DNA from 4 places in the Ensifer sp. 38_S197 genome. Region 1 is predicted to be linked to each of the others. Evidence: riboswitches for the same ligand, from Rfam matches in the RefSeq annotation. Region 1 holds a riboswitch; each other region holds the start of a gene.
The links. A riboswitch is a leader RNA that binds a small molecule or an ion and turns the genes downstream of it on or off. The one in region 1 is predicted to bind thiamine pyrophosphate.

Region 1 (7,833 bases):
GCGCTGCAGCACGGATCGCTTCCATGATGGCAGGATGCCGGTGGCTGTGGGTGATGACCCACCAGGACGAGATCGCATCGAGGATCGCCGCCCCGTCTTCGTCGATGAGATAGGCGCCCTCGGTCCCGACGACGCGTCGCATTGCCGGTTCCAGTGCATGCTGGGTGAAGGGGTGCCATACCGGGGATCGTCTCATGCCGTCACCTCATGGAAGCAGCCGATGTCGAAGTTTTCGCGAAAGGCCTGTTGCAGGCGATCCGGTGTCAACGGATCGAGCCGCGGCAGCCGGCCAAGCCGCCGAACCTCCCCCAGTTCTGCAATGATCGCCTCGCTGTCCGCCTGCTCGTCGCCGATGAAGGCCACTCCCAGGACCGGGATAACACGGCGGCGCAGCGCCTCGAGCGACAACAAGGTGTGATTGATCGTACCGAGCCCGGTGCGGGCACAGAGGACCACCGGGATTTGCCAGCGCGCAAACACGTCGGCGAAGACCACCCGCTCGGTGAGCGGCACCAGGAGCCCACCCGCCCCTTCGATGACCAGCGGTCGGTTCGCTGCCGGCGGAGAGAGCGCTTCAGGCAAGATCGTCACGCCATCGATCCGCGCCGACAGGTGGGGCGAGGCCGGCGTCATGAGTTGATAGACCTCGGGCAATACCCGTTCGGGTGGGACCCTGCCGAGCCGCGCTACGACTTCGCTGTCGGTTTCGCCGTCTAGCCCCGACTGCACTGGCTTCCAGTAGCTGCCGGAAAGCGCATCGGTCAGCGCCGCAGAGAATATCGTCTTGCCGATGCCGGTGTCCGTGCCGGTGACGACGAAACGGGGCATCATGGCCGCTCCTCCGCCATTGCGAGCGCCAAGCGCTCCAGCATATTCGCGATCGTCGGACGGTCGACATTCAGCGTAATCGCGATCCGGAGCCGCGCGGTCCCCTCTGGGACGGTCGGCGGACGGATGGCCCTGATATCGAAGCCTTCTTTGCGCATGCGCGCGGCAATCCGTACGGCGCAACCGTTGTCGCCGATCGGCACCGGAAGGATCTGCGAGCCACTGCCTTCGATGCCGAGGGTGTCGGTGAACGCGCGATTGGCGAAGGTCCGGAGATCATCGAACGCTGCTCGACGCCGAGGCTCATCTACGAGCGTCACGAGAGCCTCCCGGACGGCGGCGGCAATCAGCGGCGAAGGCGCCGTCGAATAGATGAAGTTGCGGGCACGGTTGACGAGATAGTCGCACAGGACCGCATTTGCGCTGATCAGCGCACCGGAGACGCCGAGCGCCTTGCCGCAGGTGTGGAGCACGACGAGATTTTGTCGGCCTTCCAATTCTGCGGCCAAACCGCGGCCGTCCGGTCCAAAAACCCCGGTCGCATGCGCTTCGTCGACGACCAGAAATCCATCATGCCGCGCGGCAAGTGCCGCAAGATCCGCAAGCGGCGCCCGGTCGCCGTCCATCGAATAGAGGCTTTCGACGGCGATCCAGGGATGCCCCGTGCCGCCGCGCTTGCGCCATGTGCCGATCGCATCGGCGAAGGCGTCGACGTCGTTGTGCTTGACCGCGACCGCGCCGGCCCTGCTTGCGGCGATACCCTCATGGGCACTCGCATGGATCAAGGCGTCGTGGACGATGATGTCGTCGCGCTGCGGGAGCGTCGAAAACAAGGCGGCATTGGCCGCATAGCCGCTGCCAAAGAAGAGTGCCCTCTCCGCGCCAAAGAAGGCGGCTGCCTGCGCCTCCAGCGCCGCGTGTTCCGCATGGTTGCCGCGCAGGAGCCGCGAACCGCCGGACCCGACCGGCACGCCGCGCTCGATCGCAGCGGCAATCGCGGCCTTCAACCGCGGTGACCCGGCAAGCGCCAGATAGTCGTTGGAGGTGAAGTCGATGCCGCCCCCGGCGACAAGTCCGCGGCGGCGCCCCTTGCGTTCGAGGCCGTGTAGCGTCTTCTCGTGGCGAGTAATGAGGCTCGCGGTCATTCGGCGTCCTGCTTTGCGGCAAGCGCCATCGGCTCCAACCCGAGGCGGCGGAAGAGGCCCGCATCATGGTCCTCGCCCGGGTTGTCGGCGGTCAGCAGCGTCTCGCCGACGAAAATCGAATTGGCGCCGGCGAAGAAACAGAGCGCCTGCATCTCGTCGCTCATGTCGGTGCGGCCGGCCGAGAGGCGGACGTGGGACTTGGGCATCAGGATGCGCGCAAGCGCGATCGTACGGACGAAGTCGATCGGATCCACCGGTGCCGCGTCGGCGAGCTTCGAGCCCGGGATCGGGATCAGCATATTGATCGGCACGCTTTCGGGCGGCACAGGCAGATTGGCGAGCGTCACCAGCATCGATACCCGGTCTTCAACGGTTTCGCCCATGCCGAGGATGCCACCGGCGCAGACCTTGATGCCGGCGTCGCGGACATTGGCAAGCGTTTCCAACCGGTCGGCAAAGCTGCGGGTGGTGATGATCTCGCCGTAGAAACGCTCCGACGTATCGACATTGTGGTTGTAGTAATCGAGCCCGGCGTCTGCGAGCCTTTCGGATTGTTGCGGCGTCAACATGCCGAGCGTCATGCAGGTCTCCATGCCCAGCGCCCGCACGCCGCTAATCATGGCGACAATCGCCTCCATGTCGCGCTCCTTGGGGCTGCGCCAGGCGGCACCCATGCAGTAGCGGGTCGCACCGCCCGCTTTTGCCTTCCGTGCCTCGGCAAGGACCCGTTCGACCTCCATGAGTTTCGATGCCTTGAGTCCGGTCGGGTAGTGCGCCGACTGGCTGCAATAGCCGCAGTCCTCAGCGCAGCCGCCGGTCTTGATCGAGAGCAGTCTGCTCATCTGGATCGCGTTCGGATCGAAATGGACGCGGTGAACGGAATGCGCTCGAAACAGCAGATCGTTGAAGGGCGAATGATAGATTTCTTGTGCTTTGGCCAATTCCCACGCGGTTTCGGCGGGCTTGGCGGCAACCGAAGTCGGCTCGATCGTACTGTTTGCATCCAGCATGCGCGTTCATTTCCCTATTCGCAGCAAGGCATAATAGATAGAATCTAATATTATCTATAATTTCTTTCGAAGTGACCCCGGGCAACCATTCAAAAGGAGAGACTCGACAAAAGTGCAACCATAGAGCGAATAGACAAAAGCCGAGCTCGACGTCGTGTGGGAGAGAACTCAAATAATTTCCACGATTTAGAACCACAGCGCTCCCGGCAGAAGGCAGGACGATAAAAGTGAAGGTCCGCTATCCATGCCTCTGTCAGGCATTCGATACCCGCTATCCGTCCACTATCAGCAGTGAATCGGCAACACCGAAATGTGCGGTCATCTCAATTTTATAGATAATTTTTGGTCCGAACCCAATCCGAACGGCCACACGCGATGTGCGCGACGGCGGCTCTTGACAAAAACTGGTCCAGCCCGTCAGTCTTGAAACATTCACCAGGGGTGTCCCGGCAAGGGGCTGAGATTCTGCTAGGCGGTTTGCGCGGCGCAGTGACCCGTTGAACCTGATCCAGTTCATACTGGCGTAGGGACGGTGCAGACATCGCTGCCGCAATCATCGCGTTCGCGCGGACAGACTTTGGCAAGGCGTCCTTCCTTCCCTTCCGGTTCGAACTGGGTCTCCAACCATGGAGCCTCGGCAATGCGTATCTTCACCGCGACTTTTCCCACAACACGTCCCGCTGGCCGCGACTGGGCGCATTGACCATGCGCGCCCTCATCAAAGGCGCCGGCGTCGTCGGGCTGGCCTTCGCCCATGAATTGACCGCCCGAGGCGTCGAAGTGACGGTTGAGGAGCGGCAGCCAGACTTCTCCGGGGCCGCGTCCTGGTTTGCCGGCGGTATGCTTGCGCCCTGGTGCGAGCGCGAGAGCGCCGAGGAACCGGTGTTGACACGCGGCATCGCCGCCATCGATTGGTGGGATCGGGTGCTTCCCGGAGAGGTATCGCGCAACGGCACCCTTGTCGTCGCCCCGCCACGCGACGCCGGCGAACTCAAACGCTTCGCTTCGCGCACCTCCGGCTTCGAGTGGCTCGATGCCGAGGCGCTCGCAGTGCTGGAGCCGGCACTTGCCGGGCGCTTCCGGGAGGCGCTGTTCTTTCCGAGCGAGGCGCATCTTAACCCGCGCCGAGCGCTTTGTCTGCTGAGGCAAAAGCTCGTCGAACGCGGTGTCGCCCTCATCGGTGAGACCGATAGCGACGGCGGCTACGATCTAATCGCCGACTGCCGAGGCGCGGCAAGAATCAACAGCACTGCCGGACTGCGTGGGGTGCGTGGCGAGATGCTCTACCTGCAGAGCGATGAAGTGGAATTGTCGCGGCCGGTTCGTCTCATCCACCCGCGCATCCCACTCTACATCGTGCCGCGCGGCAACGGCCTCTTCATGTGCGGGGCCACCATGATCGAAACCGATGACAGCGGTCCGATCACCGCCCGCTCCCTGATGGAGTTGCTGAATGCCGCCTATGCGCTGCACCCTGCCTTCGGCGAGGCGCGCCTTCTGGAAACCGGCACAGGCGTCCGACCGGCCTTTGCAGACAACCTGCCGCGCATCAACCGCGCCGGAAATACCATCGCGCTCAACGGGCTCTACCGCCACGGCTTCCTGCTTTCGCCGGCTTTGGCCGAGGAAGCGGCGGACCTTGCGCTTGCCTGGAACCTGAAGGGAGACGCCGCATGAAATTGATTGTCAACGGCGAGGATCACGACCTCGCAGTCACGACCCTTGCCGAGCTTCTGGCGACACTCGACTTCGAAGGGGATTGGCTTGCTACCGCCGTCAATGGCGAGCTGGTGCACCGGGCCGACCGTTCGGCCCATTCCCTCAACGATCGCGACCGGATCGAAATTCTCTCGCCGATGAAAGGAGGCTGAGACATGCTGACGCTTTACGGACAGGAACTGCATTCCCGCCTGCTTCTGGGCACCGCCCGCTACCCTTCGCCTGCCTCCCTCGAAGACACGGTTCGTTCGTCGGCAACCGAGGTCGTCACGGTCTCGCTTCGTCGAGAAACCGCCGGCGGGAAACAAGGCGGCGCCTTCTTCGAACTGATCCGCGCGCTCGGCGTGCGCGTGCTGCCGAACACCGCCGGCTGCCACTCGGTGTCGGAGGCGGTGCTGACCGCCAGGATGGCCCGCGAGGTGTTCGGCACGAACTGGATCAAGCTCGAAGTCATCGGCCATCAGGATACGCTGCAGCCGGATGTCTTCGGGCTGGTCGAGGCGGCACGCATCCTCTCGGCCGAAGGCTTCGAGGTCTTCCCCTATACGACCGACGACCTGGTGGTCGGCGAGCGCCTTGTGGAAGCCGGATGCAGGGTGCTGATGCCCTGGTGTGCGCCGATCGGCAGCGCCAAGGGACCGCAGAACATCTCCGCCTTGAGAGCCATGCGGGCCCATTTTCCGGATATGCCGCTGATCGTCGATGCCGGCATTGGCCGCCCGTCGCACGCAACGGCGGTGATGGAGCTCGGCTTCGATGCGGTGCTGCTCAATACTGCCGTCGCCGGGGCGGCAAAGCCGGCCCTCATGGCTTCCGCTTTCGCCCGGGCGATCGATGCCGGACGCGATGCCTTCGAGGCAGGCATGCTCGAACCGCGCGATTTTGCCGTCCCCTCCACGCCCGTCATCGGAAAGGCGGTGTTCGCGTGAAGCTCGATCCCTTCTACCTCATCGTCGACAGCGCGGCATGGATCGAGCGGCTGGTGCCGCTCGGTGTCAAGCTGGTGCAACTTCGCGTCAAGGATCGTCCGGATGCAGAGCTTCGCGACGAGATCCGCGCGGCCAAGGCGATCTGTGACCGCCACGGTTGCCAGCTCGTCGTCAACGACTACTGGCGCCTCGCGATCGAAGAGGGCTGCGATTTCGTCCATCTCGGACAGGAGGATCTCGCCGGCGCCGATCTCGCTGCGATCCGCGCCGCAGGCCTAAAATTCGGCCTCAGCACCCATGACGAGGCCGAGCTGGAGACGGCCCTCGCCGCCAGGCCCGACTACGTCGCGCTCGGGCCGATCTATCCGACGATCCTCAAGCAGATGAAATGGGATCCGCAAGGGCTGCCACGCCTCTCCGCCTGGCGGGAGCGCGTCACGCCGCTGCCGCTCATTGCGATCGGTGGGCTCAATACCGACCGGATTGCCGGCGTCTTCGAGCATGGCGCCGACAGTGCCGCGGTCGTCACCGACATCACGCTGAATGCTGATCCCGAAGGGCGGACGCGCGAATGGATTGCACGCACGGCGCGCTGGCGATGAGTCTCCGTGACGTGGCAGGTGCTACGACCTCATCTCAGGCGAACGCCAGTTCCGCGAGCCAGGCGCTATCGAGGCCGCGCTTGCGGCAATAGGCCATAAGCCGGTCGCGCGTTTTGCCTGGCCGATCGAGACCGAGAAAGCGGGAAGCGTTCCTCCAGAGGATGTTCTGCTGATGCTCGTCGCTGACGCTGGCGAGCGTCAGCTGCTCGGCGATCCGCGAAACATAGGCGTTGTAATCCTTCTCGAGCGCCATCATCGACCAGTCGGTCCCGAACATCAGATGGCGGGCGTCGGGATCGTAGGCGGCCAGCCATTTGTCCAGCAATTGACGGATCTCGGCGTGAAGAGTTTTGTCGTCGCTGCTGACCAGCTCACTGAGATAGCTTAAATCCGCAAAGAGGTTCGGGCGGCGCTCGTGGTCGATCGTTCTGCCGATGATCTCCTCCCAGCTCGGCGGCCCGGAAAACTTGTCCTGGGGACAAGAGACCATGACGCCCGTCGGTGCCCCGGGGCGCAGGATTTCGTCAAAGGCACCGAAATGCGCCAGGTTGATCCGCAGCTTGTCGTATTGGTTCGTATCGAGCAGCTTCTTCCAATAGGCAGGGCTTGCCAGATTGCCATAGCCACAGCCGGCGCCGATGCTGTTTTCCGCATGCGCCATGATCGGCACGTCGTTGTCGCGGCACCAGACGTAAAGGCGCTTCAGCGCCGCATCGATCGCCGGATCCGCGTTGCCCCAAGCCTTGAAACCCATCGGCGGGTAGACCTTAACGCCGATGAAGCCTTTTTCCATGATCGCATACTGGACATTCGCAAGCGATGAACCCGGCCCTTGCGCTTCCCGGTGCGGATCGAAGCCGACGAAGCTGTGCATGCGGATGCCGTGCTTCCTGGTGACGATCTGCTGGACCTCGTCCATGACGTCGATCTGGTCGCGCTGCGGCGATGATGTCCCGTGAAGCGACTTGTCGAAGTCCAGAATGCTCGGCGTGATCAGCGAAAGCCGGCATTTGGACGCGAAGATCTTGACATAGGCTTCCGCCAGATTTTCGCGGTAGTCCTGCATCAGCCGGACAAAGGAAAGATAGGTTCCGATCTGGTCGTGCGCCTTTGCGTTGTTGGCAAGGGTATCGACCTCCTCGTCACTCATGCCGCCGCCGGAGCTCCGCTGGTCCAAACGCCTCTGGAATGTCTGTGGCAGATTGGGCGTGCCGCCAAGCTGGCGCAACAGACCGTCATAATCAGGGGATTCACCAAAGTTGCGCCTCGAGAATGTCGAGCGTTGCTCGTTGGCGCGCGCGACAAGATCCTTTATCGCGACGCGCAATTGCTCATCCCTGCGCCGTGCGAGCTCGGTGTCTGAAAGACGCCGCTCCCTTTTTTTTAGAACGGCAAGTTCATGCTTGGCTTTGGGCGCGACGTCGCCAAGGGCGGTAACGAGAAAGACCACCAAGGCATTTTCCAGCCCCTTCGCCTCCTGCGCGTTTGAAGAGAGCCTTTTCTCCGGCATCTTCTCCCGCAACGCCACGTAGCGAACCAGACCGTCCACCGGCACATCGGCCGCGTTGAAGAAATGGCAATGAACGTCGATGATCGGATG
Region 2 (7,833 bases), 130 kb from region 1:
CGCGTCGACCGCATCGCCGACATCAGGATGACGGACGAGAGTTTCCGTCCGCGCCGGGTGCCTATGCTCCGGGATTTCATCGCCTATCTCAACGCCGGCGCGCCTGAGAAGTCGAAGATGACGTTGAGCGATCAATAGGGTCCAAGCGACGACGCGGCCCGTGTCGCCACGAGCCGCGTCCGGACTGCGCTTAGGCAGTCATGCCTTGGGAGGCAAGCTTATTCGGCTGGCTGCAGCGCCGGCTGCGGCAGGGCTTCCGGCGCGCGACCGCCAAGGACCGCTGCCATCTGCGCTTCATCCAACTCGCCTTCCCACTTCGCGACGACGATCGTGGCGACCGCATTGCCGACGAAATTGGTGAGTGCACGGCATTCCGACATGAAGCGGTCTATGCCGAGGATCAGCGCCATGCCGGCGACCGGCACGGCTGGTACGACCGAGAGCGTTGCGGCCAACGTGATGAAGCCGGCGCCGGTGATGCCGGCGGCACCCTTGGAGCTCAGCATGGCGACGAGCAGCAGCAGTACCTGGTCGCCGAGCGACAGCGGGATATCCATCGCCTGGGCGATGAAGAGAGCCGCCAGCGTCATGTAGATGTTGGTGCCGTCGAGGTTGAACGAGTAGCCGGTCGGGATGACGAGACCGACGACCGAGCGCTTGCAGCCGGCCTTTTCCATCTTGCTCATCAGCCCCGGCAGTGCAGCTTCCGACGAGGAGGTACCGAGCACCAGCAGCAGTTCTTCCTTGATGTAGCGGATGAGCGCGATGATCGAGAAGCCGTTGTAGCGGGCGACGGCGCCGAGAACCAGGAACACGAAGAGGAAGGACGTGAGATAGAACGTGCCGATCAGCATCGCCAGGTTGGCGATCGAGCCGACGCCGTATTTGCCGATGGTAAACGCCATGGCCCCGAAGGCGCCGATCGGGGCGGCCTTCATCAGGATGCCGACGAGCTTGAAGACCGGCAGCGTCAGCGCGTGCAGGAAGTCGACGACCGGCTCGGCCTTCTTGCCGACCATCGCCAGCGCGAGACCGAAGAGAACGGAGACGAATAGTACCTGCAAGATGTCGCCTTCGGCAAAAGCACCGACCAGCGTCGTCGGGATGATGTTCGTCAGGAAGCCGGTGATCGTCTGCTCATGCGCCTTCTCGGCATAGGTCGTCACGGCTTTGACGTCGAGCGAGGCGGGATCGATGTGCATGCCGGAGCCGGGCTGGACGACATTGGCGACGATCAGGCCGATAACCAGCGCCAGCGTCGAGAAGGTCAGGAAGTAGATCATTGCCTTTCCGGCGACGCGACCGACCTTGGCGAGATCAGTCATGCCGGCAATGCCGGTCGCAACCGTCAGGAAGATGACCGGCGCGATGATCATCTTGACGAGGCGGATGAAGGCGTCGCCGAGCGGCTTCAGCTCGGTGCCGAGCGACGGATAGAAATGGCCGAGCAGAATGCCGGCCGCGATCGCCGCCAGGACCTGGACATAGAGATGCCGATAGAATGGTGTCTTGCCGCGCGGTTCCGCGGATTGGTCGATAATCATGAGATCCTCCACTGGACCCAGTCCGGCGTCATGCCGGGCCTCCCGGGTCAATTTCCGATGCGCGACAGCTCGGGCTGTCATGAGGATGCCAATTGCAACAGGCGTGCCAGTTCTCTGCGGTCAGAGCCAAACCATTGAATCGATGAAGACCTTTTGCGCATGCGGGTCGACGCGCACGAAGAGTTGAGCGGATTTCCGCACAAGTCACCTGGAAGTCTGAGCGGAAAAATGCACAATCAGGCGATGTTCAATGCCCCATCCGCCCCCCTGAACCTGGCAGATCTCGACAGGTCCATGCGCCGCATCTGGCTGGTGTTTGCCGGCCTCGCTTTGGCGCTGCTCGTCGCCGGGCTTCTGTTCGCCGGCGAATATGGTCGCAGCCAGGCACTCGAGACGGTCGATGCCCAAAGCCGGATCGACGCCAATCTGAAGGCTTCGCTGCTGCGCGCCGTGCTCGAGCGCCAACGCTCGACGCCGCTGGTGCTGGCCGACGACGTCGAGGTGAAGGCGGCACTTTCGACACGTGATGGCCAGGCGCTGCAGCGGCTGAACGAAAAGCTGCAAGCGCTCGCCGCCAATACGGACGCGGCCGTCATCTATGTGATCGGCACTGACGGCGTTGCGGTTGCCGCCAGCAACTGGCACGAGCCGACGAGCTTCGTCGGCAACGACTACGCCTTCCGCGAATATTTCCGCGTAGCGATGCGCGACGGCAAGGCGGAGCACTTCGCCATGGGCACCGTCAGCAAGCGGCCGGGCCTTTACATCTCGCGTCGGGTCCAGGGCCCTGACGGCCCGATCGGCGTCGTCGTCGCCAAGCTCGAATTCGACGACGTCGAGACGGAGTGGCTTGCGTCCGGCAAACCCGTCTATGTCACCGACCGGCGCGGCATCGTGCTGATCACCAGCTTTCCATCCTGGCGCTTCATGACGACCAGAACCATTCCCCGCGATCGCCTCGCCGCGATCCGTGACAGCCTGCAATTTGGTAACGCTTCCCTGTTGCCGCTGCCGTTTCGCGATATCGAGCCCACCAGTAACGGTTCCAGCGAGTTGCGCGCGCTGCTGCCGGGCGATAGGGAGCGACGGTTCCTGCGGGTCGAAACCATGATCCCGACCACCAACTGGCGTCTCGAACAGCTCGCCCCGTTGGACGGCGCCCTGGCCGCGGCAACCCGGGAGGCCCGGCTGATCGCGCTAGCGGTGACCGTGCCGCTGCTGGCGCTGGTCGCCTTCCTCCTGCGTCGCCGCCAGGCGCTGACGCTGGCGGCGGCGAGGGAACGTGCCGCCCGTGACGAACTGGAGCGCCGCGTGGCGGAGCGTACCCGTGACTTGAGCCTTGCCCGCGATCATCTGGAAACGGAGATCGCCGACCACAGGCGCACCGGCGAGAAACTCCAGGCGGTTCAGCAAGAGCTGGTCCAGGCGAACCGGCTGGCGATCCTCGGCCAGGTGGCCGCCGGCGTCGCCCACGAGATCAACCAACCGGTCGCCACCATCCGCGCCTATGCCGACAACGCCCGCACCTTCCTCGAACGCGGCCAGCAGGAAACGGCAGTGGAGAACCTCGCCAGCATCGCAGACCTTACCGAACGGGTCGGCACCATCACCGACGAACTCCGGAGCTTTGCCCGCAAGGGCCGCTTCGTCGCCGAGCCGACACCGATGCGCGATGTGGTCGAAGGCGCGCTGATGCTCCTTCGCAGCCGCTTTGCCGGCCGCATGGATGCGATCGTCGTCGACCTGCCGGAAAACGGCCTCAGCGTGTTCGGCAACCGTATCCGTCTTGAACAGGTCCTGATCAATCTCCTGCAGAACGCGCTCGAAGCGCTCGGCAATCGGACCGACGCCGAAATCCGCGTGCGTTGCGAGGACGGCCCTTCCGGCAGCGTTTCGCTTGTCGTTGCCGACAATGGCCCGGGTATCCCGCAGCATATCCACGAAGATTTGTTCACGCCATTCAACACCTCCAAGGACGAAGGACTCGGCCTCGGTCTTGCCATCTCCAAGGAGATCGTCGCCGACTATGGCGGCGAGATATCAGTCGAAACCAGCGACAGGGGCACCGTCTTCACGGTCCGCCTGAAAAGGGCCTGAGCGATGCAGCCGTCCGTTTACCTCATCGACGACGACAACGATCTGCGCAAGGCGATGAAGCAGACGCTGGAGCTTGCCGGCCTTGCCGTCACCTCGCTTGCAAGTGCCGCTGAAGCGCTGGAGACGCTCGATGCCGATTTCGACGGCATCGTCGTCAGCGATATCCGCATGCCGGGCATCGATGGCCTGGCGTTTCATCGCCGCATCGCCGCCTTCGATGCCGACCTGCCGGTGATTCTGGTAACCGGCCACGGCGATATCCCGATGGCGGTGCAGGCATTGCAGGATGGCGTCTATGACTTCATTCCCAAGCCCTTTGCCGCCGATCGGCTGGTGCAGAGCGTGCGGCGCGCCCTCGAAAAGCGCCGGCTCGTCATGGAGAACCGCGCGTTGAAACGGGCGGCGGAGACGGCCGGCGACAGCCTGCCGCTGATCGGCCAAACACCGGTCATGGAGCGGCTGCGGCAGACGATCCGGCACATCGCCGACACGGATGTCGACGTCCTCGTCGCCGGCGAAACCGGCAGCGGCAAGGAGGTGGTCGCCACCCTGCTCCACAATTGGAGCCGGCGCCGCAACGGCAACTTCGTCGCGCTGAACTGCGGCGCGTTGCCGGAAACGGTGATCGAAAGCGAACTCTTCGGCCACGAGCCGGGCGCCTTCACCGGCGCCTTGAAGAAGCGCGTCGGTCGCATCGAACACGCCAGCGGCGGCACGCTGTTCCTCGACGAGATCGAGGCAATGCCGCCGGCAACTCAGGTCAAGATGCTGCGTGTTCTTGAAGCCCGCGAGATTACGCCACTCGGCACCAATCAGGTCCGTCCCGTCGATATCCGCGTCATCGCCGCCGCAAAAATCGATCTCGGCGACCCGGCGCAGCGCGGTGACTTTCGCGAAGATCTCTACTTTCGATTGAACGTCGTGACGTTGTCGATCCCGCCGCTGCGCGAACGCCGTGACGACATCCCGCTGCTCTTCTCGCATTTCCTGACCCGGGCAGTCGAGCGCTTCAAGCGTGACGTGCCCGTCATCTCACCGACCGTGCAGCAGCACCTGATGACGCACAACTGGCCTGGCAATGTGCGCGAACTTTCGCATTTTGCCGAACGCGTCGCGCTTGGCGTCGAAGGCCCGTTGGGGCAACCCGTTGTCTCGACCGAACAGTCCGGTTTCGCGCTGCCGGAGCGGCTCGAACGCTACGAGGCGGAGATCCTGAAGGAGGCGCTCCGAGCCCAGCGCGGCGACGTCAAGGCGACCATCGAAGCGCTCGGCATTCCGCGCAAGACCTTTTACGACAAGCTCCAGCGCCACGGCATCAACCGCGCCGATTATGCGGAGCGCGGCGTTCCGGAAAAACCTGACCACTAGCGTCGAGTCTACATCCGGAATACCCGTTTAACGTGCATATTGAGCAACGAGCGATTTCGCGCTTGACGACCCGTGCCGTTCGATGGCTATCTTCTAGGCATTCACCAGGGGGGTCCCGCAAGGGGCTGAGATTCTGCTGGATGGCCGGCTCGCCGGCTGTGGCGCAGTGACCCGTTGAACCTGATCCAGTTCATACTGGCGTAGGGACGGTGCAGATATCGAAGCCAGGATTCCGTGCATTCAGCACCTGGCGGCGCGTCTTTCATCCTTCCGGCATCAGAACTGGGTCTCCAATCGCAAACTTGGAGCCTCGTCATGAATATTGCCACAAAGCCCACCCCTCTCTCGGTCACCCAAGGTCCGCTTCCGGCATCCCGAAAAGTCCACAAGGCCGGCATCCTGCATCCGGATATCCGCGTGCCGATGCGTGAGATCGCGCTGCACCCGACCTCGGGCGAACCGCCGGTCACGGTCTATGATTCCTCCGGCGCCTATACCGCAGACGATGCCGAAATCCGCATCGAGGAGGGGTTGCCGCGGCTCCGCCGCAATTGGATCGTCGCCCGCGGCGATGTGGAAACCTACGAGGGGCGCACTGTCCGGCCGGAGGACAACGGCTTTGCCAGCGGCGACCGGCTGACGCCGACCTTCCCGTTCCAGCATGCGCCGCTTAAGGCAGTGGCCGGCAAGGCGGTAACCCAGCTTGCCTATGCCCGCGCCGGCATCATCACGCCGGAAATGGAGTTCGTGGCGATCCGCGAAAACCTCGGCCGCGATGCGCGCGCGAAAGTTCGCGATGGCGAGAGCTTCGGCGCCCATATCCCCGATCATGTCACGCCGGAATTCGTGCGCCAGGAAATCGCCAGCGGCCGAGCGATCCTGCCCGCCAACATCAACCATCCGGAATCCGAGCCGATGATCATTGGTCGGAATTTTCTGGTGAAGATCAACGCCAATATCGGCAACTCCGCCGTCACCTCGTCGATGGCCGAAGAGGTCGAAAAGATGGTCTGGGCGACCCGCTGGGGCGCCGACACGGTCATGGACCTTTCGACCGGCCGCAACATCCACAACATCCGCGAATGGATCATCCGCAACTCGCCGGTTCCGATCGGCACCGTGCCACTCTACCAGGCGCTGGAAAAGGTCAACGGCATTGCCGAGGACCTCACATGGGAAGTCTATCGCGACACGCTGATCGAGCAGGCCGAACAGGGCGTCGACTATTTCACCATCCATGCCGGGGTGCGGCTGCATTACATCCCGCTCACCGTCGACCGTGTCACCGGGATCGTCTCGCGCGGCGGCTCGATCATGGCCAAGTGGTGTCTGCATCATCACAAGGAAAGCTTCCTCTACGAGCATTTCGAGGAGATCTGCGATATCTGCCGCGCCTATGACGTCTCCTTCTCGCTCGGTGATGGCTTGCGCCCCGGCTCGATCGCTGATGCCAACGACGCGGCGCAATTCGCCGAACTGGAGACGCTCGGCGAGCTCACGAAGATCGCCTGGGCCAAGGATTGTCAGGTGATGATCGAAGGCCCCGGTCACGTGCCGATGCACAAGATCAAGGAAAACATGGACAAGCAGCTCGCCGTCTGCGGCGAGGCGCCGTTCTACACGCTCGGACCGCTGACGACGGATATCGCTCCCGGCTACGACCACATCACCTCCGGCATCGGCGCCGCGATGATCGGCTGGTTCGGCACTGCGATGCTCTGCTACGTCACGCCGAAGGAGCATCTGGGCCTGCCGGACCGCAATGACGTCAAGGTGGGCGTCATCACCTACAAGATCGCCGCCCACGCCGCCGATCTCGCCAAGGGCCATCCCGCCGCGCAGGTGCGCGACGACGCGCTGTCACGCGCCCGCTTCGAGTTCCGCTGGGAGGATCAGTTCAACCTGTCGCTCGACCCGGAGACAGCCCGCAACTTCCACGACGAGACGCTGCCGAAGGAAGCGCACAAGGTGGCGCATTTCTGCTCCATGTGCGGCCCGAAGTTCTGCTCGATGCGGATCTCGCACGACATCCGCGCCGAAGCGCAGAAGGAAGGGCTGGAGGCGATGGCCGCGAAGTATCGCGAAGGCGGCGACCTCTATATGCCAGTCGGCGAAGTCGAAGCCGAAGGGTAAAACGAAACGCGTCGGGAGGGAGCGCCATTGCATTCCCTTCCGACGGCAAGGCAAATGCTCTCGTCTATTTCGAGCCGGCGCCTTCCTTCCACCTCGGCGCCCAGCCGTCGCCCGGCGCCGATCGAGGTCAATTAGGTATCGCCCGGTCTCCAGTGACGAGGCCGGACTGGCCGGGCTGCGCCAGTTCGTTTTCGCGGCAGAGCTGGCCGCAGCCGAGTTCGAGAGCCAAAATCAGCGAAGCGTCCCCAGATCTTCGCCGACCGCGATTTCCTCTCGCGAAGCGGCTTGGTCGAGGATGGCGAACAAGCGCGGATCGACAGGGCCGGCGACCTGCATCGCATCAGTGTCCGCCAGTCCATCGCCACCGGCTGCGCCGACCAAGACCAGCAGCGAGAAAGTCTGGTCCGTCAATGGGCGTTCCTTCCGGCGTTCCACCGCGCCGCTCGTGGAATAGCTTGTCCCCTCATCGGTTGAACGATATGTAGGGCTCGCGCAAAAGTCGCCGCCGGCGAACCTTCATTCGCGCTCAGCCGCCGTCCTCTGCCGCACAGAAGGTCTTGCAAGACGACGCCGGTTACATAAGGAGAAAGACTTGAGGACAAGCCTGCTGAGACTGACGGCCCTGTCGATAGGCGGCTTTCTGGCACTCGCTGGAGATTTGCCGCGCCTCGACGACAGCGGGAGTTTTGCC
Region 3 (7,833 bases), 860 kb from region 1:
CCGTCATCGACATAGGCCGGTACGGTGAGGCCGTGGGGGCGGCAATCCTTGTTGCCGTGGGAGACGCCGAGGAGGATTTTGCCCCGTTATTGGGTCTTCTGGCGCTCGAACCGCACACGCGGCAGGCGCCGATTGTGCTCGTGCTGCAATCGGAACAATTTCGCCGCCGCGCCGCCCGTATCCGCCAGCTTGCGGAATTTTATCACCTGCCGCTGCGGCTGGTGTCCGTCGAAGGTTCAGGCGATGCCAGTGACCTGGCTCGGGCCGCGGCGCAGGCAATCGACAATGAGACCGTCATCCTGCTTTCAGCCTCGCTTACGCCTGCCAATCCCGGTTGGTACCAGACGCTTGTTGCCAACTACGAGACAACGAGCGGAAGCATTATATCGCCGACGCTTGCCTATGAAGATCATTCGATCCGCTGGGCCGGCAACACCTCGCTCGAGCGTGCCGATCATCTTCAGTCGAGCCGCTATGCCGGTTATCCGGTTGGCGCCGTGAACCGCCTGAAGCTGACGCGGGTTCAGACCGCCTCGCTCGAATGCTGCATCATGCCGCGCACGGCACTTCTCGATGAGACCGGCGTTTCGCCGACCTATCTCGGCGCGTCGCTCAAGGGGCTGGATCTCGCCTTGCGGCTGAGCCGCCGGGGCTACGAATCCTATTGGCTGCCTGCTCTTCAAATGCTCGGATCGGATGAGGCGTCAGGCGCTGTTTCGCCAGCCACGGCCAGATACGTGGAGCGTGTCGATCAGGCCCTGTTCCGGGGACGCTGGATGCAGACGGTGGAAACAGAAGGAACGGCCCACAACGAGGTTTCGGCATGAGTGAAAAACTCCGCGTGCTGGTCGTTTCGCACGGCCACCCGACCCATTCGCTCGGTGGCGCCGAGATCGCCTCCCACGGATTGCACAAGGCATTGAACGGCCTGCCGGGCATCGAATCGATCTACCTTGCCCGCGTCGGCAATCCCGTGCCGCGCCACGGCGCGTCGGCACTGATGAGCCTAAGGCTGGCGATGGACGAGGTGCTCTACCATGCCGAGGACTTTGATCATTTCTTCCTGTCCAATGGCGATACAGACGCGATCCGCCGAGACCTCTTGCGCTTCGTGGGAGACATCAAGCCGGACATCGTCCACTTCCACCATGTCATGGGCTTTGGGTTGGAAGCCCTCTATGCGGTGCGTGACGCTCTGCCGAAAGCACGCATCGTCGTAACCTTTCATGAGTACCTGCCGATCTGTCACAACCACGGACAAATGGTGAAGCGGCCCTCGGGTCAGCTTTGCAATGGCGCCTCGCCGATCAACTGCCACACGTGCTTCCCGGAAATCCCTGTGTCGCGCTTCGTCCGCCGCGAGCAATTCGTCCGGGGCATGCTGAACCTTGCCGACGCCTTCATCGCCCCGAGTGCCTTCCTTGCCAATCGCTATGTCGAGTGGGGTATCGCCGCCGAAAAGATCTTTGTGATCGAAAACGGCATCGTCATGGGGGAAAAGACGCCCGCCCGCGAACTGCCGACGGCGACGGCACGACGCAACCGCTTTGCCTATTTCGGTCAGATGACCCCTTTCAAGGGCGTGCATGTGCTGATCGACGCCGTGTCGCGCGTGCCGGAGGAGATCTGGGGAGACGATTCGACGCTGATGATTTTTGGCGGCAACCTGGAGCGCCAGCCGACCGACTATCAGGACCGCGTCGCGAAACTGATCGAGGATGCAGGGCGCCGGGTTCGTTTCTACGGTGCCTATCAAAACCAGGATATGCCGCGGCTGATGCGCTCGGTCGACTGGGTGGTGATGCCCTCGGTCTGGTGGGAGAACTCCCCGGTCGTCATCCAGGAGGCGCTGCACCATGGCCGGCCGATCCTGTGTTCAGATATCGGCGGCATGGCCGAGAAAGTTCGCGACCGCCTGGACGGCTATCATTTCCGAGCCGGCAGCGCACAAGACCTAGCGGATCGGATGATCGATGTACTGAGCACGCCGCGATCCTGGGACAACCTTCGGGCAACCCTCAGGCGCCCGATGAGCCATGTCGATTGCGGCCGCGAGCATGTCGCTCTCTACCGGAAACTGCTCAAGGCGGAGCATCCGTTTCACGCCAACGTAGCAGTGGCCTGAACCAAAACCGGGGCACGCCCCCTCAAGCAACTGCAGCCCGCGGACGACGAGCTTCCCGCCTCAGATCATTTCATTACTCTTATTAAACAATGGAATGACCTTACTTTTTAAAGCGGAACATGAACAATGGACCGGCACAAGGTTTCGGGATGGATATTAATCGCCGCCGTTTCCCCACCACTGATGGAAGTGATGAACCGGCCCCCGCCCTTGCCCGATTTTAAACGCAACTCCCGCGACAAGCGCGTCATGCAGATAGGTCTTGGCGGCTACTACTGCGTCTTGAAGCTCCAGCCCACGGGCAAGACCAGCGGCGATGGCGGCTGAGAGCGTGCAGCCGGTGCCATGATCATTCCTCGTCTCGACCCGCGGACGAGACAGACGCAACGCGGTGTCCCCGTTGAAGAGAATATCGACGGCTTCGTCGCCCTCGGCATGCCCGCCCTTTATCAACACTGCACGCGCACCAAGCTTCAGCAGCATCTCCGCCTGCCGCGCCATTTCCGTCTCGTTCTCGGCAATCGCGCGCCCGGTCAGCAGCGCCGCTTCGGGCAGATTCGGCGTCAAAATCAGCCCTAGCGGCAGCAATTCCTCCTTGAGCGTCGCGATCGCATCTGGGCGCAACAAAACATCGCCTGAAGTAGCGACCATCACCGGATCGATGACTGCCATATGCCCATGTCGCTTCAAGCCGGACGCGATCGCCGTAATGGTCTCCTGGCGAGACACCATGCCGATCTTCACCGCGCCAGCGGCGAGATCTGAAAACACGGCATCCATCTGAGCTGTGACGACGGCTGGAGAGATATCCTCGACGGCTCTGACCCCGCGGGTATTTTGCGCCGTGATGGCAGTAATCACGCTGGCACCGTAGACGCCGAGCGCCGAAAACGTCTTCAGATCCGCCTGGACGCCGGCGCCACCGCCGGAATCCGAACCTGCGATAGTAACGGCGATAGCGGTCATGCCTGGCTCCTCTGGAGAGCAGAGATGCGTTCAATGTGGACGAATGCGCTCACAATCCAGGCACCCAAGAAACGGCCCGTTCCCGAGCATCCTCTAGCAATCAACAAGGGAACCGAATGATCGAGCAGGCGCATTGGGCGGCTCGGCTTCCGGAACCGTGCCTCGCGCCATGGTAAACTACGTGTAGGCACCAACGATCTCCCAAAAGCATATGACGGAGATCCAAATGAACGACGGAGGCGCGGCTGATATCCCAAGGAGGCCTCGCCGTTCCTACGCCGGTATGATCCGGATCAGGTACAAGGGTCTGGCTCACCGCCATCTCAGCACCGTCAGGTGCGCCCCTCGGCATGCGTGATTACTGGGGGGCACGAGGCGGGATGTCAACTGCCAGAGTTCAGGGCGGGACACATCGGCTCGATGAGGAAGATGGGCGAATCAAGGTGCTCCGCAATGAAAAAGGCCCCTATTGCCTTGAGAGCGCAAAGGGCCTTCTATCTGAGCGTTCGACTTCACAGACATTCAGACTTTTACTTTTCTTGCCCAGCAATGCAAGCGCTGATCTGAACCTTCAAACTGAACCAGTTTTGGCTAGAGTTTTCCGGTGTCTATTCCTGGCTGGGAAAGGGACGGAAGACGATGAAGGCATCGCAGTTTTCGGACGCCCAGAAGGCGTTCATCCTGAAGCTATTTTTCGCGACTTGACATGTTTGCGACCATTCTCCCGCGCGCTCCAGACCTTGGCGATTCGTACGAGAGCCTAATATCCCCATTCCGGACAATATCGTCCGCGTGGTCGCTGGAACTTGCCAGGGACGCGTTGCGCAACGCGTTGTGGACAAATCGTAGAGAAGAATGTACCTGCAGCCCTCTAAAGTGATCAGTTCGCGTTGCGTGCTGATCGGCCGCAACAACGTTTGCCGTCGAGGCAATGCCAACTAAGGCACGATATGCGATCCAAGGAATACGGGCTCCTGCTCGAGCTGCCGGCTGTACGGAAGAGATCCCCCAGCCCCATCAACACCTGCGAACAAAGCAGGTAACGCCTATTGCGAGCCACGAGCCAGCCAGTATTCCAAAACTACTAGAGTCGTGGAGCATCAAAGTTGCATTTCAATATAGCGGGATACCGATTTCAATCATAGTTGATCTATGGACGCTAATTTGAATTGCCGACGTTAGTAAAGGAAACCAAGAATGTCATCGCGGCTTGGCGAGATTTTGATAGTCACCGAAGAGCTTGCTGGCTTGAACAGATCTGGTGGGATCGGCGCATGCGCGCTGGGTCAAAGCTTACATCTGCAGTCGCTAGGCTACCACGTCGATATTTTAATTACTGATCTGGACTGCAATCAAGCAACACAGCGAGAACTGCTGAGAAACCACAGCGACTTTACAATTCGTTTTCTTCGAGATCTCGTTGACGCAGACGACGTCGTATCACAGCCTGTTGACGCAATATCGAAATCATATTGCGTCTATCGGTATGTCAAATCGCAGAACTATCACGTTGTGCATTTCAACGACTGGCTCGGTTCAGGCTTCTATACGGCAATGGCGCGTCGCCAAGGCCTCATCTCGAGTGTCATCGTGACCCATTTGCATGGTAGTTCTGAGTGGGTTCGGAGGCACAATAAGAACCTTCCTCGCCTTGAAGAGTTCGAAACAGAAGCGATCGAGAAGAGCCAGATCGAAAATTCGGACTTAGTGATCAGCCCAAGCGAGTATCTACTCGATTGGTATGCCGCTTCAGGAATTCGACTCCCAAAATCAAAGGTGTGCAATTGGTTGCTACCCCAATGGTTTAGTGAGGGGTTCAACGGCGACCGCCCCTTAAGTTGTGCACCCGTAGCCTCTGGCAGCATAGATACCCTGATCTTCTTTGGAAGACATGAGCGTCGAAAAGGCTTTGAACTCTTCCTTAGGGCAGTGGCGGCGTTCCCCAAGAGTTTTCAACCGAATTTGGTTTTCCTTGGGCGTTTTGATCGCCTTAACCAGGAGTTCTCCGGTTCTGCCGCCCTTAGAAAGCTACAGGGCTACGGCGGGGAAATTGATTTCGTTAATGACCTACATCAACAAGACGCGATCCGATTCATTCAGAAGGCCACGAATGCGCTCTGCGTGATGCCCTCCTTGGTTGAAAACAGCCCCTGTGTTGTAGGAGAATGCTTCACGATAGGCACACCCTTCATCGCAACCAATGTAGGCGGTATAGCGGAACTCATAGCGCCCGATAGCCGGGAAGCCTGCCTACCGGAAGCCGAACCTAAGGCACTCGCCGACGCAATTCAGCGTGCAGCACTTTTGGGGATCGACCGAATAGAGTCGAACTCTCGTCCCACGTCGGATCAAAGAAGCATGGACTGAAATACATGCGTCGCTGCAGCTACCGGCTGGAGAAATCGCTAAAGTGGAGTTTTCGGACCCCTTGGTCAGTGTTTGCATCACGCACTACGAACGGCCCAAATTTCTTCGACTGGCACTCCAGCAGCTTGAGGCGCAAAGCTACGATAACATCGAAATCATTATAGTTGACGATGGCAGCCAAACAAAAGAGTCTCATGAAGAACTCAATATCATCGAGCGAACTAATTTCCGATTCCCGATAAAAATTCTACGAGAACCAAACAAGTATCTAGGGGCCGCACGCAACACGGCGGCACGTCACGCCAAGGGGGATTACCTACTTTTCCACGATGACGACAATGTCGCCGAAAGGCAGGAAATTGAAATTTTCGTCAGGGCGGCGCTAAGCTCAGGCGCCGATGTGTTGACCTGTCAAGCTTTCGTGTTCCGCGCCGATGACGATCGCGGCCCATTTGTAGATGACATAGAGGGAAAGGAAAGAAGATCTATCGAATTTTACCCAATCGGCATTGGGGGGATCTTTTCCTATTTTCGCAACCGCTTTGGCGATGCGAATGCCCTCATTAAGAAAAGCGTCTTCGTTGAACTTGGTGGTTTTACCGAATTGCGCGGCGTCGGCTTCGAAGACTGGGAACTATTTCTACGGGCCCATGTGATGGGTTACAAGCTAGGGATTGTCCCGGAACCACTATTTCACTACCGCGTCAGCAGCGGCGGTATGTTGGCCACGGGTGATATGGCTCAAAACATCCAAAGAATTTTCGAAGCTGTCGACAGCGTGAGATCAACAACGGATGGCGATCTTCTTCGATACGCCATCAGCAGAGATCTTTCCGAGCAGATTACCGATCTAACTTGGCACAACCTGTCCAAAGAACGCGCGCCCGATCATCACCGCAGGCTGATGAGTATCGACCCCAATTCCCCTGAAGCGCGGGAGATACTTGCTGAACTCGCCGTGCGGCTTGGCCGCACTCGCGATGCTATCAATATTAGCGTGGGCCGGCAGCGCGAGGAGCTCATACGCCAGACATCGCAAGGCAAGTTAAAACCACGCCTTCATAGGCAGGAAATCCGACACGAAACGATCCGGACAGGTGACCGCGGGCAAGGGTATATCCTGAGAGGGTGGCTTGTCGATCGACGTGGTCACCCCCGCGATCTAAAAGCAATGTTGTTTGGCAATGAGTATTTCAAGCCACTGTTAGTGGAGCGCTACGAGCGGCCGGACGTGCAACGCGCCCTGGGTCTGGACGATCCTGCTGATTTGGGGGTGAAAGCACTGCTACAGCGAGAGCGAAATGAACTACTACGAGACAAAATTGCCTTCGCGAGAAGCGCAAAGATTGTGACGCCCAAGTCCGGTCATGCAAAGCTACTATGTGGAGAGTCGCAACTCAAAGGGCACATTGACAATATGGTTGCCTGCGACACAATTCGCGTGTCACTACCCCAGGACGAGAATTGGGAAGGAGAAATGGAAATTGTCACCGGTCATGGGGTAGATGTAGCAGTGAAGTGGCATAGTGCGGCTGTAGAGTTTGGATCACCGCAATCTTACAGGAAGCACTTTGTGATACCTTGCCTAGATCAACGAAGCGACGCTGTCGACATTTATCTGCCGCTTGGCACGTCCGTCGATGTATACTTCTATTAGAACGGCAACGTTTGGCATGGAAAGGAACCTACCGAGGGCAATAGCTCAACTTGCAGGTGTTTCGCTTCGAGAACGATTGCGCTCCCATTCCTCAATAACGAGCAGAAGTACAGTTAAAATACAAACTTAGTGGCTCCCCATGACGAGAAATCAAACCGACCCAACGACCTTGTCTTATGCGTTAAGTCAAAAGTACAACGTGATGAAAGCGGTTGTACTCAGGGATATGCGGACGCGTTTTTTCGATCACGGGCTCGGTTTTCTCATTGTAGCGCTATGGCCATTAGCGCACATGATTATTCTCCTCGGCATCTATCATTTTGCTGGGCGCCAGGCTCCGTTTGGAGATAGCCTCAATGTCTTCTTCGCCACGGGCCTAATCCCGACGCTACTGTTCATGTATGTTTCGCGCTTTATGTCCCTTTCCATAGTACTGAATAGGCCGATGTTGGCCTTTCCTGTAGTTCAAGTGCTAGATATTCTCATGGCTCGAGCTTATCTGGAAATAACTGCGGCATTCCTAACTCTTTTTTTCATGTTTATAATTCTATTGCTGCTAGGCGAGAACCCTTGGCCTGCGAATCCGGAACAGGCCGTTCTCGCTTACCTTTCAACCGCATTGCTCGCCGTCGGCGTAGGTATCTTAGTCGGCGTAATCGCTATGTTCTTCAACTTCGCAGTGACTATCTACGCCCTACTAATGATCTTGGCATACGTC
Region 4 (7,833 bases), on a different contig from region 1:
TGCGCAATTGGTTGGCGGTCGGCTCGAGTGCGCTCGAACCCTTCGGAACGGCGGTGAGGAAGCGGTAGATGCGGTTGTCGATGCGGATGACCGTGACGTCGAAGTCCCAGCGATCGGCGGAGGCGCGCGCGGTCGCGGCATCGAGGCCGTTGATATTGATCGGCCTGATCGTGTCGGGTTGCAGGCCGGTCACCCAGCCGCTGGCGATATAGTCGGTTAGGCTGCGGCCGCCGGTGTCCGCCACGCCGTCGAAGCGTACGGCGATGTCGCCCGGGCCGGTCGCGAGAACCGCTTCCGCCTTGTTGTCGATCTGGAAGCCGGTCGGCACGTCGAAGCGGATGCCGAGCTGGCCGTGCAGGAAGGTCTGGCCGCGGACATAGCCTTCCTGCGGGCTGTCGCCGTAGAGCAGGCCGTCGATGCCGGCGAGGTAATAGTCGCGGCCGCGATCTCCGCTGGTGCCTTCCGGGCCGAAGGCGCGGGCATGCCGGCGCGCAAGGTCCACACGCTGCGGCGCGTTCGGATGGCTCGACAGGAAGTCGAGGCTCTGGTCGGATTCCGGATCGACCGCGGTGAAGCGGCTATAGGCCGCCATCGAATCGAGGAAGCGTGCCGCGGCATAGGGGTCATAGCCGGCTTCGCCGAGCATGCGCACGCCGATCACGTCCGCCTGGAGTTCCTGGTTGCGCGAAAAGGCCGCAAGCCTGAGCTTGCCGCGGGCGAGCGCCTGTTTGCCGGCGAGATCGGACGACAGCACCTCGGAGACCACGCGGCTGGCGATGACTTCCGCTTCCTCGCGCTGCTGGCGCTCGATGCCGTGGTTGGCGGTAACGTGCGCCATCTCGTGCGACAAGACGGCTGCGACCTCGGAGGCATCGTTGGCAAGGGCGAGCAGGCCGCGGGTGACGTAGAGATAGCCCCCCGGCAGCGCAAAGGCGTTGATTGCCGGCGAATTCAGAATGGTGATGCGATAGGACTGCTGCGGGTTTTCCGAGACGGCGGTCAGCGCTCCGGCGATGCGGGCGACCAGCCGTTCGGTCTTCGCGTCCTTGTATTCGCCGCCATAGCTTGCGACGATGCGCGGATGTTCGCGCGCGCCCATTTTTGCGCGCGGGTCGTTCTTCTGGACCTCGTCGACAATCTGCGGATTGGACGAAGGCGAAACGGTCGGCTCGTAGGCTTGCTCGATCACCGACTGGCATGCGGAGAGAAGCGTGGTCGCGAGCAGTGCAACCACGGCGCGTGCACGCAGCCGTCCGCGCTTCGGCGGGAACCGGTCGTGTGTGACTGTATGCCTCTCCATGCCTCAGCCCGTTTCCCGTCGATCGCTCCGGAACGACAGCGTTGAAAGTCCTACTTTTTCAGTCCGGCAGCGTTGCTCCGCCGCGACTGTTCAGCCCTGGTCTTGCTGTATCTGATTTCAGCGCCACCTGCCTAGTTTGTCTCGGTAGAAATAGTTGCCCCGTGGTATCACGGCAACGGATGCGCGAATATTCGTGCCCACGGCCGGATATTTCGCGCGTCGCATGGTGTCGCGGTCAAATTGTGGCAATCGGCTGAGGGCGAGGCGAAACTGCACCCTCCTTCACGCGTTGCCGAGAAAGCGGTCGATTGCCGCATTGTCACGCCGCTCCAGGAAGCGGTCGAGCGTATCGTGGGCAATGATACGCCCCTGGTCGAGAAAAAGCACGCTATCGGCCAGTGCCTTCACGTCTTCGGGATGGTGCGTGATCATCAAGATGGTGTTGCCTTCTTCCGCGTGCAGCTCGCGAAGAAGCGTGCGCATGCCGGTGCGCATCCCGGGATCGAGGGCAGCAAAAGGTTCATCCAGCAGGAGGAGGGGGCGGTGCCGCACGAGTGCGCGGGCGAGCGCGACCCGCTGGCGTTCCCCGCCGGAAAGCGTGGATGGCAGCCGTCGCCCGAAGCCTTCAAGCCCAACGCGGCGAAGCGCGTCCTCGATCTTCTTCCGATCTTCGTCCGTCAGGCGAAGTGCGGGATCGATGCCGAGGCCGACATTGGTCGCGACATCGAGATGGGCGAAGAGATTGTTGTCCTGGAAGATCATCGAGACCGGGCGCTCGGAAGGTGCCTGGTTGCCTGCGTTCTCACCGAGGATGCGGATCTCGCCGCGGTCGGCATCTTCAAAACCTGCAATGAGGTGGAAGAGCGTCGACTTGCCGGTGCCGGAGGCGCCGGCAACGGCAACGATGCCGCCGGCGGCGATTGTGCAATCGAAGCGCAGCGTGGTCGCTTCGAAACGAACCTCGACATTGCGCAGTTCTATGGCAGCGGTGGGCTCAGTCATGCTTTGCGTCTTTCCGGCCGGCGGGCGTCATCGGCCGTGCCGAGGATGGTGAAGATCAGGCAGAGAAGCCCGAGGAAGAGGGCGAGGCCGGCCGCATCGGCCGTGCGGTAGCTGCCCATTCGGCTATAGAGCAGCCAGGGAAGCGTCACCATGTCCTGCGAGCCGAAGAGGGCGACGGCGCCGAGATCGCCCAGCGACAGCGCCATGGCGAAGGAGAGCGCCATCAGCAACGGTTTGCGGAGGGCGGGAAGGTCGATCCATCGCAGGCGATGAAAGCCGCGGATGCCAAGGCTCGCCACCAGCCGTTCAGAGCGCGCCGCGTGCGTCGCCATGGCCGGTGCCAGGATACGGTGGACGAAGGGGAGCGCCATCAGGGCATTGATCGCCACGACGATGACCGGCGCAAAGCGCGCGACATCACCGAAGGGGCGGAGGAGCAGGAACCAGCCTGCGCCGAGCACGACCGGCGGCACCAGCAGGATGAGCGAGGTGCTGGCGCCGATCATGCCGGCAAAGCCGTATGCCAGCCTTCCCGCATGACGGGGAGCGGTCATTGTCGCTGCGGCGCGGATCATGACGGCTGCCATGGCAACCGAGGCGAATGCCGAGGCAAGCGCGATCTCAGCACTCGTCATCAGTGCCCGGTGCACGTTCGGATCCCGGGCGAGCTTGAGGATATCGGCCTGCAGCCCGGAAACGACCATCGCAACCAGGGGAGCGATGAGGAAGAGCAATGCCAGGACGATCCAGGCGCCGTCATTGAGGTGCGCCATTGGCGCTGTGCCATCGAAGCGGCGAACCGTGCGGCCGCCGGTCATACCCTCCTCAGGCTTCGTTGCCAGATGTCTGAGAATGAAAAGCAGGACGCCGGTCATGGCGATCTGCAGGCCGGACAGCGCGATGGCGCGCGGCGGATCGAAATCGAAGCGCAGCGCCTGGTAGATCGCGACCTCGATCGTGCTGGCCGCGGGCCCGCCGCCAAGCGTCAGCACGAGCGTGAAGCTGGTGGCGCAGAGCATGAACACGAGGCCGGCCGCACCCGGCAGCAGGCCGCGAAGCACAGGCCATTCGATGAAGCGGAAGAGCGCATGGGACGGCATGCCGAGATTGGCGGCGCTGCGCCAGTATTCGGCGGGAACGCGCTCGAGCCCGGCCAGGAACAGGCGCGCCGCAAGCGGCATGTTGAAGAAGACATGGGCGAGCAGGATGCCGAACAGGCCGTAGATGCTGACCGGCTGCTCAAGGCCAAGCCAGCGCAGGCCCGCATTGAGGAAACCCTGGCGTCCCCAGACCTCGATCAGCCCAAGCGCCCCGACGAGAACGGGCAGGCCGAGCGGCAGCGCCATCAGCCGCAAGAGCCAGATGCGGCCGAAAAACTGCGGCCGCCGCGCCAGCGCCCGTGCCACCGGTATGGCGAAGAGCACGGAGAGCAGCGTGGAAAGGCTTGCCTGCAGCAGCGTGAAGCGGGTGACGCGCCAGATATAGGCGTCGAACAGGGTGCCTTCGCCCGCGCCGCCGGTCTCAGCGAGCAAGGCGGCGATCGCCAGGCCGACGAAGAGCAGGAAGGCGCCGAGGCAAAAGGCCCCGGCGGCAACCGTCATGCGATTTTCGCGAGGCGCGAACAATCCAGCCTCAGTTCTTGCTCATCGCGGCAAGCCACTCGTCGATCCACGCCTTACGGTTCTTCGCGACTTCTTCCGACGGCAGCAGGAAGGTCTTTTCCGGAGTGACCAGCTTGTTGAAGGCATCCGGCAGCGGCGCGCTGGTGACGCCAACCGGCATCATCCAGTTGGTCGTCGGGATGATCGACTGGAACTCCGGCCCGGTCATGAAGCTCAGGAACTGTTTTGCCAGTTCCGGCTCCTTGGCATTCTTGGTCATGCCGGCGACTTCGATCTGGATGTAGTGCCCCTCGGAGAAGGCTGCGGCCTGGTAGCGGTCGGTGTTTTCCGCGACCATGTGGTAGGCGGGCGAGGTGGTATAGGAGAGCACCATCGGCGCTTCGCCCTTGGTGAACAGGCCATAGGCTTCCGACCAGCCCGGGGTGACCGTCAGGACGCGATCCTTGAGCTTTGCCCAGGCAGCGCCGGCCTCATCGCCATAGACGGCCTTGACCCAGAGCAGCAGACCGAGGCCTGGCGTCGAGGTACGCGGATCCTCGATGACGATCTTCTGCGATGCGTCGCCCTCGACAAGCTCCTTGAGACTCTTCGGCGGCGTCTTCAAGGTCTGGGTGTCGTAGACGACGGCGAAGTGGCCGTAGTCGTAGGGCAGGAAGGTGTCGTCGGAGAAGCCGCCCGGTACCTTCAGGTCCTTGGCATCGATGCCGTGCGGCGCGAAGAAACCGGTCGCCTTGGCTTCGGCGACGAGATTGGTGTCGAGGCCGAGCACGATGTCGGCTTTCGAAGCGCCGCCTTCAAGCTTCAGGCGGGTCAAGAGTTCGACGCCGTCGGCGACGCCGACATAGTTGACCTTGCATTCGCAGGTCTTTTCGAAGGCTTCGGCGACCTTGGCGCCCGGGCCCCATTCGGTGATGAAGCTCTCATAGGTATAGACCGTCAGGGTCCTGTCGGCAGCGGCAGCGGCACCGACGAAAACCAGGCTTGCGGCCGCAGTCAGAGCTAGCCGGCTAAACAATTTGAATTGCAATGAATTGGGCATGGCGAGCACCTCTCTCCCAAAGTTCGTTGTTGCATGGGAAAAGGGCGTATCGATCCGATCGCGTCTAATCCCTCCGCCGGTATGAGCCGGATCAGGTTCCGCGGGTTGGCGTTTCACGCCTCTCAGCCTTCGGCCGTCATGCGGTCGGAAGGCACCCCGTTAGAGCGGCAAGAGATTTACCGCCACGTTGGTTCCATGGCAAGCGTGTTTGGTGCAAGTCGAGTTGATGCCTGCTCAGGGCATGGCGTCCGCGCTTGCGTAAGCCGGACGCTGCGCTAAGACAAAAACTGCAGGGAGCCGCGAGGAGGAAATGCCATGCCAGATATGCTCGTTCGACTATATGCCTTGCCGGCGCAGCCCCAGTCGAAGCTTGGCCCGGGCATCCGCATTCGCCGCGCCATGGCGCCCGAGCGCCGCCTGGTCGTCTCCTGGATCGAGAGGACTTTCGGCGCCGGCTGGGCGGGCGAGGCGGAAGCGGCCTTTTCCTCGACCCCGACGCGCATTCATATCGCGGTGCATGAAGAGAACATCGTCGGTTTCGCCTGCTACGACGTGACGGCGCTCGGTTTTTTCGGCCCGACCGGTGTCGACGAAGGCATGCGCGGGCAGGGCATCGGCGAGGCGCTGCTGATCGAAAGCCTGACGGCGATGCGCGAGGCTGGCTACGGTTATGCGGTCATCGGCGGGGTCGGTCCGGCGAAGTTCTATGAGCGGGTGGCCGGCGCGATCGAGATTCCGGATTCGACGCCCGGCGTCTATGCCGGCATGCTCTCTTCCGATCCGGTGCCGGAAGGCCATTGACGATCCTCGCAAAATCTTGAGATCCGCGCGTCTTCTCGCTTTCTTCGTTTTCCTTCCGCGGTCCTTTGCGCTATGGGCTTTGCCATGGCTCGATCGACCTTCACCATTCTGCTTGGCGGTGCGCTGACAAGCACCGACCGGCTGACACGCCAGCTCGGCGGAAGCCGCTTCGTCGCCGCTGACGGCGGCATGCGGCACGCGCGTCTGCTCGGCGTCGTTCCGGATGTCTGGGTCGGTGATTTCGATTCGACAGAAGATACCCTGCTTTCCGAATTCGCCTCCGTTCCGCGCGAGTCCTATCCGGCGGCAAAGGCGGCCACGGATGGCGAGATCGCCGTCGAGGCTGCCCTGTCGCGTGGTGCCGACAGCTTGATCTTTGCCGGTGCGCTTGGCGGCACCCGCAGCGACCATGCCTTCCTGCACCTGTTGCAGGCGGTCGGCCTTGCCGAGCGCGGGCTTTCGGTGCTGATGACCTCCGGCGAGGAAGAGGCCTATCCGCTGCTTGCCGGCACGCTGGAGCTCGACCTGCCGAAGGGTTGCCTCTTTTCGGTCCTTGGGTTGACCGAGCTCACCGGTCTTTCGATCGTCAATGCGCGTTACCCGCTCGACGATTTCACCCTGCCGTTCGGCTCGTCCCGAACCGTTTCCAATGTTGCGGAGGGTCCCCTTCGCTTCAGCCTCAAGAGCGGCCGCGCCATCGTGCTTGTCCGCCCCTATGATCTTACCGGAGCCTGAGCCTTGGCGCCCCCCATTCTGAAACTCGACGACATCTTCCTCACCTTCGGCGGCACGCCGCTTCTGGCCGGCGCCAATCTGCAAGTGGAGCCGGGCGACCGGATCTGCCTGGTTGGGCGCAACGGCTCGGGCAAGTCGACGCTGATGAAGATTGCCGCGGGTCTTGCGGAAGCGCAGTCGGGCGAAGTGTTCCGCCATCCCTCGGCGACCATCCGCTATCTGCACCAGGCGCCGGATTTCGACGGCTACGACACGGTGCAGGCCTATGCCGAAGCGGGGCTCGGCCCGGGCGACGACCCCTATCGCGTCGCCTATCTGCTGCAGCATCTGGGACTGACCGGTGAAGAAGACCCGAAGCGGCTCTCCGGCGGCGAGGCGCGCCGGGCGGCGCTCGCCCGCGTCATGGCGCCGGAGCCGGATATCCTGCTGCTTGACGAGCCGACCAACCATCTCGATCTGCCGACGATCGAATGGCTGGAAGACGAGCTTACCCGCAGCCGCTCGGCGCTGGTTTTGATCTCGCACGACCGGCGCTTCCTGGAGAAGGTGTCGACCGCGACCGTCTGGCTCGATCGTGGCCAGTCGCGCCGGCTCGACCGCGGCTTTGCCCACTTCGAGGCCTGGCGCGACGAGGTGCTGGAGGCGGAAGAACTGGAGCAGCATAAGCTCGGCAAGGCGATCGAACGCGAGGAACACTGGCTGCGCTATGGCGTGACCGCACGGCGCAAGCGCAACATGCGCCGTCTCGGTGAGCTGCAGACGATGCGGGCGGCCTATCGTGGCCACAAGGGACCGCAGGGGACGGTGCAGGCGACGCTTGCCGATGCCAAGGAGTCCGGCAAGCTGGTGATCGAGGCCGAGAAGATCAGCAAGGCCTATGGTGAGCGCACCATCGTTGCGCCCTTCTCGATCCGCGTGCACCGCGGCGACCGCATCGGTCTCGTCGGCCCCAACGGTGCCGGCAAGACGACGCTTCTGAAGATTCTGACCGGGCAGATCGAACCGGACAGCGGCACGGTCAAGCTCGGCACCAATCTCGAGATGGCGACGCTCGACCAGAAGCGCGAAGATCTCAATCTGGACGACACGCTGGCGCACTACCTGACGGACGGCCGCGGCGAGAACCTGCTGGTCAATGGCGAGCAGCGCCACGTCACCGGTTACATGAAGGATTTCCTGTTCCAGCCGGAGCAAGCGCGCACCCCGATCCGCGAACTCTCCGGCGGCGAGCGGGCAAGGCTGATGCTGGCGCGTATCCTGGCGCGGGCGACGAACCTCCTGATCCTTGACGAGCCGACCAACGACCTCGACATCGAGACGCTCGACCTCTTGCA

Region 2: linked by a shared signal. The riboswitch ahead of thiC (phosphomethylpyrimidine synthase ThiC) and the one ahead of thiO (glycine oxidase ThiO) in region 1 are both predicted to bind thiamine pyrophosphate.
Region 3: linked by a shared signal. The riboswitch ahead of thiD (bifunctional hydroxymethylpyrimidine kinase/phosphomethylpyrimidine kinase) and the one ahead of thiO (glycine oxidase ThiO) in region 1 are both predicted to bind thiamine pyrophosphate.
Region 4: linked by a shared signal. The riboswitch ahead of thiB (thiamine ABC transporter substrate binding subunit) and the one ahead of thiO (glycine oxidase ThiO) in region 1 are both predicted to bind thiamine pyrophosphate.

The regions. Positions count from the first base shown of each region.
Region 1 covers NZ_JBXOVZ010000001.1:1,055,478-1,063,310, forward strand. Annotated here, with positions in the region: gene AC1Z3V_RS04785 (adenosylmethionine--8-amino-7-oxononanoate transaminase) at 1-196, opposite strand, end outside; gene bioD (dethiobiotin synthase) at 193-831, opposite strand; gene AC1Z3V_RS04795 (8-amino-7-oxononanoate synthase) at 828-1,973, opposite strand; gene bioB (biotin synthase BioB) at 1,970-2,983, opposite strand; TPP riboswitch at 3,411-3,531, shown strand; gene thiO (glycine oxidase ThiO) at 3,689-4,660, shown strand; gene thiS (sulfur carrier protein ThiS) at 4,657-4,854, shown strand; gene AC1Z3V_RS04815 (thiazole synthase) at 4,858-5,631, shown strand; gene AC1Z3V_RS04820 (thiamine phosphate synthase) at 5,628-6,233, shown strand; gene AC1Z3V_RS04825 (amidohydrolase family protein) at 6,268-7,833, opposite strand, start outside.
Region 2 covers NZ_JBXOVZ010000001.1:923,642-931,474, forward strand. Annotated here, with positions in the region: gene AC1Z3V_RS04180 (helix-turn-helix transcriptional regulator) at 1-138, shown strand, start outside; gene AC1Z3V_RS04185 (dicarboxylate/amino acid:cation symporter) at 219-1,544, opposite strand; gene AC1Z3V_RS04190 (sensor histidine kinase) at 1,773-3,641, shown strand; gene AC1Z3V_RS04195 (sigma-54-dependent transcriptional regulator) at 3,645-5,009, shown strand; TPP riboswitch at 5,106-5,234, shown strand; gene thiC (phosphomethylpyrimidine synthase ThiC) at 5,325-7,142, shown strand; gene AC1Z3V_RS04205 (hypothetical protein) at 7,374-7,553, opposite strand; gene AC1Z3V_RS04210 (hypothetical protein) at 7,735-7,833, shown strand, end outside.
Region 3 covers NZ_JBXOVZ010000001.1:190,703-198,535, forward strand. Annotated here, with positions in the region: gene AC1Z3V_RS00695 (hypothetical protein) at 1-827, shown strand, start outside; gene AC1Z3V_RS00700 (glycosyltransferase family 4 protein) at 824-2,125, shown strand; gene thiD (bifunctional hydroxymethylpyrimidine kinase/phosphomethylpyrimidine kinase) at 2,282-3,091, opposite strand; TPP riboswitch at 3,345-3,447, opposite strand; gene AC1Z3V_RS00710 (glycosyltransferase family 4 protein) at 4,289-5,458, shown strand; gene AC1Z3V_RS00715 (glycosyltransferase family 2 protein) at 5,502-7,115, shown strand; gene AC1Z3V_RS00720 (ABC transporter permease) at 7,255-7,833, shown strand, end outside.
Region 4 covers NZ_JBXOVZ010000002.1:691,121-698,953, reverse strand. Annotated here, with positions in the region: gene AC1Z3V_RS16630 (M48 family metalloprotease) at 1-1,300, opposite strand, end outside; gene thiQ (thiamine ABC transporter ATP-binding protein) at 1,583-2,302, opposite strand; gene thiP (thiamine/thiamine pyrophosphate ABC transporter permease ThiP) at 2,299-3,927, opposite strand; gene thiB (thiamine ABC transporter substrate binding subunit) at 3,935-4,963, opposite strand; TPP riboswitch at 5,015-5,132, opposite strand; gene AC1Z3V_RS16610 (GNAT family N-acetyltransferase) at 5,279-5,764, shown strand; gene AC1Z3V_RS16605 (thiamine diphosphokinase) at 5,849-6,499, shown strand; gene AC1Z3V_RS16600 (ABC-F family ATP-binding cassette domain-containing protein) at 6,503-7,833, shown strand, end outside.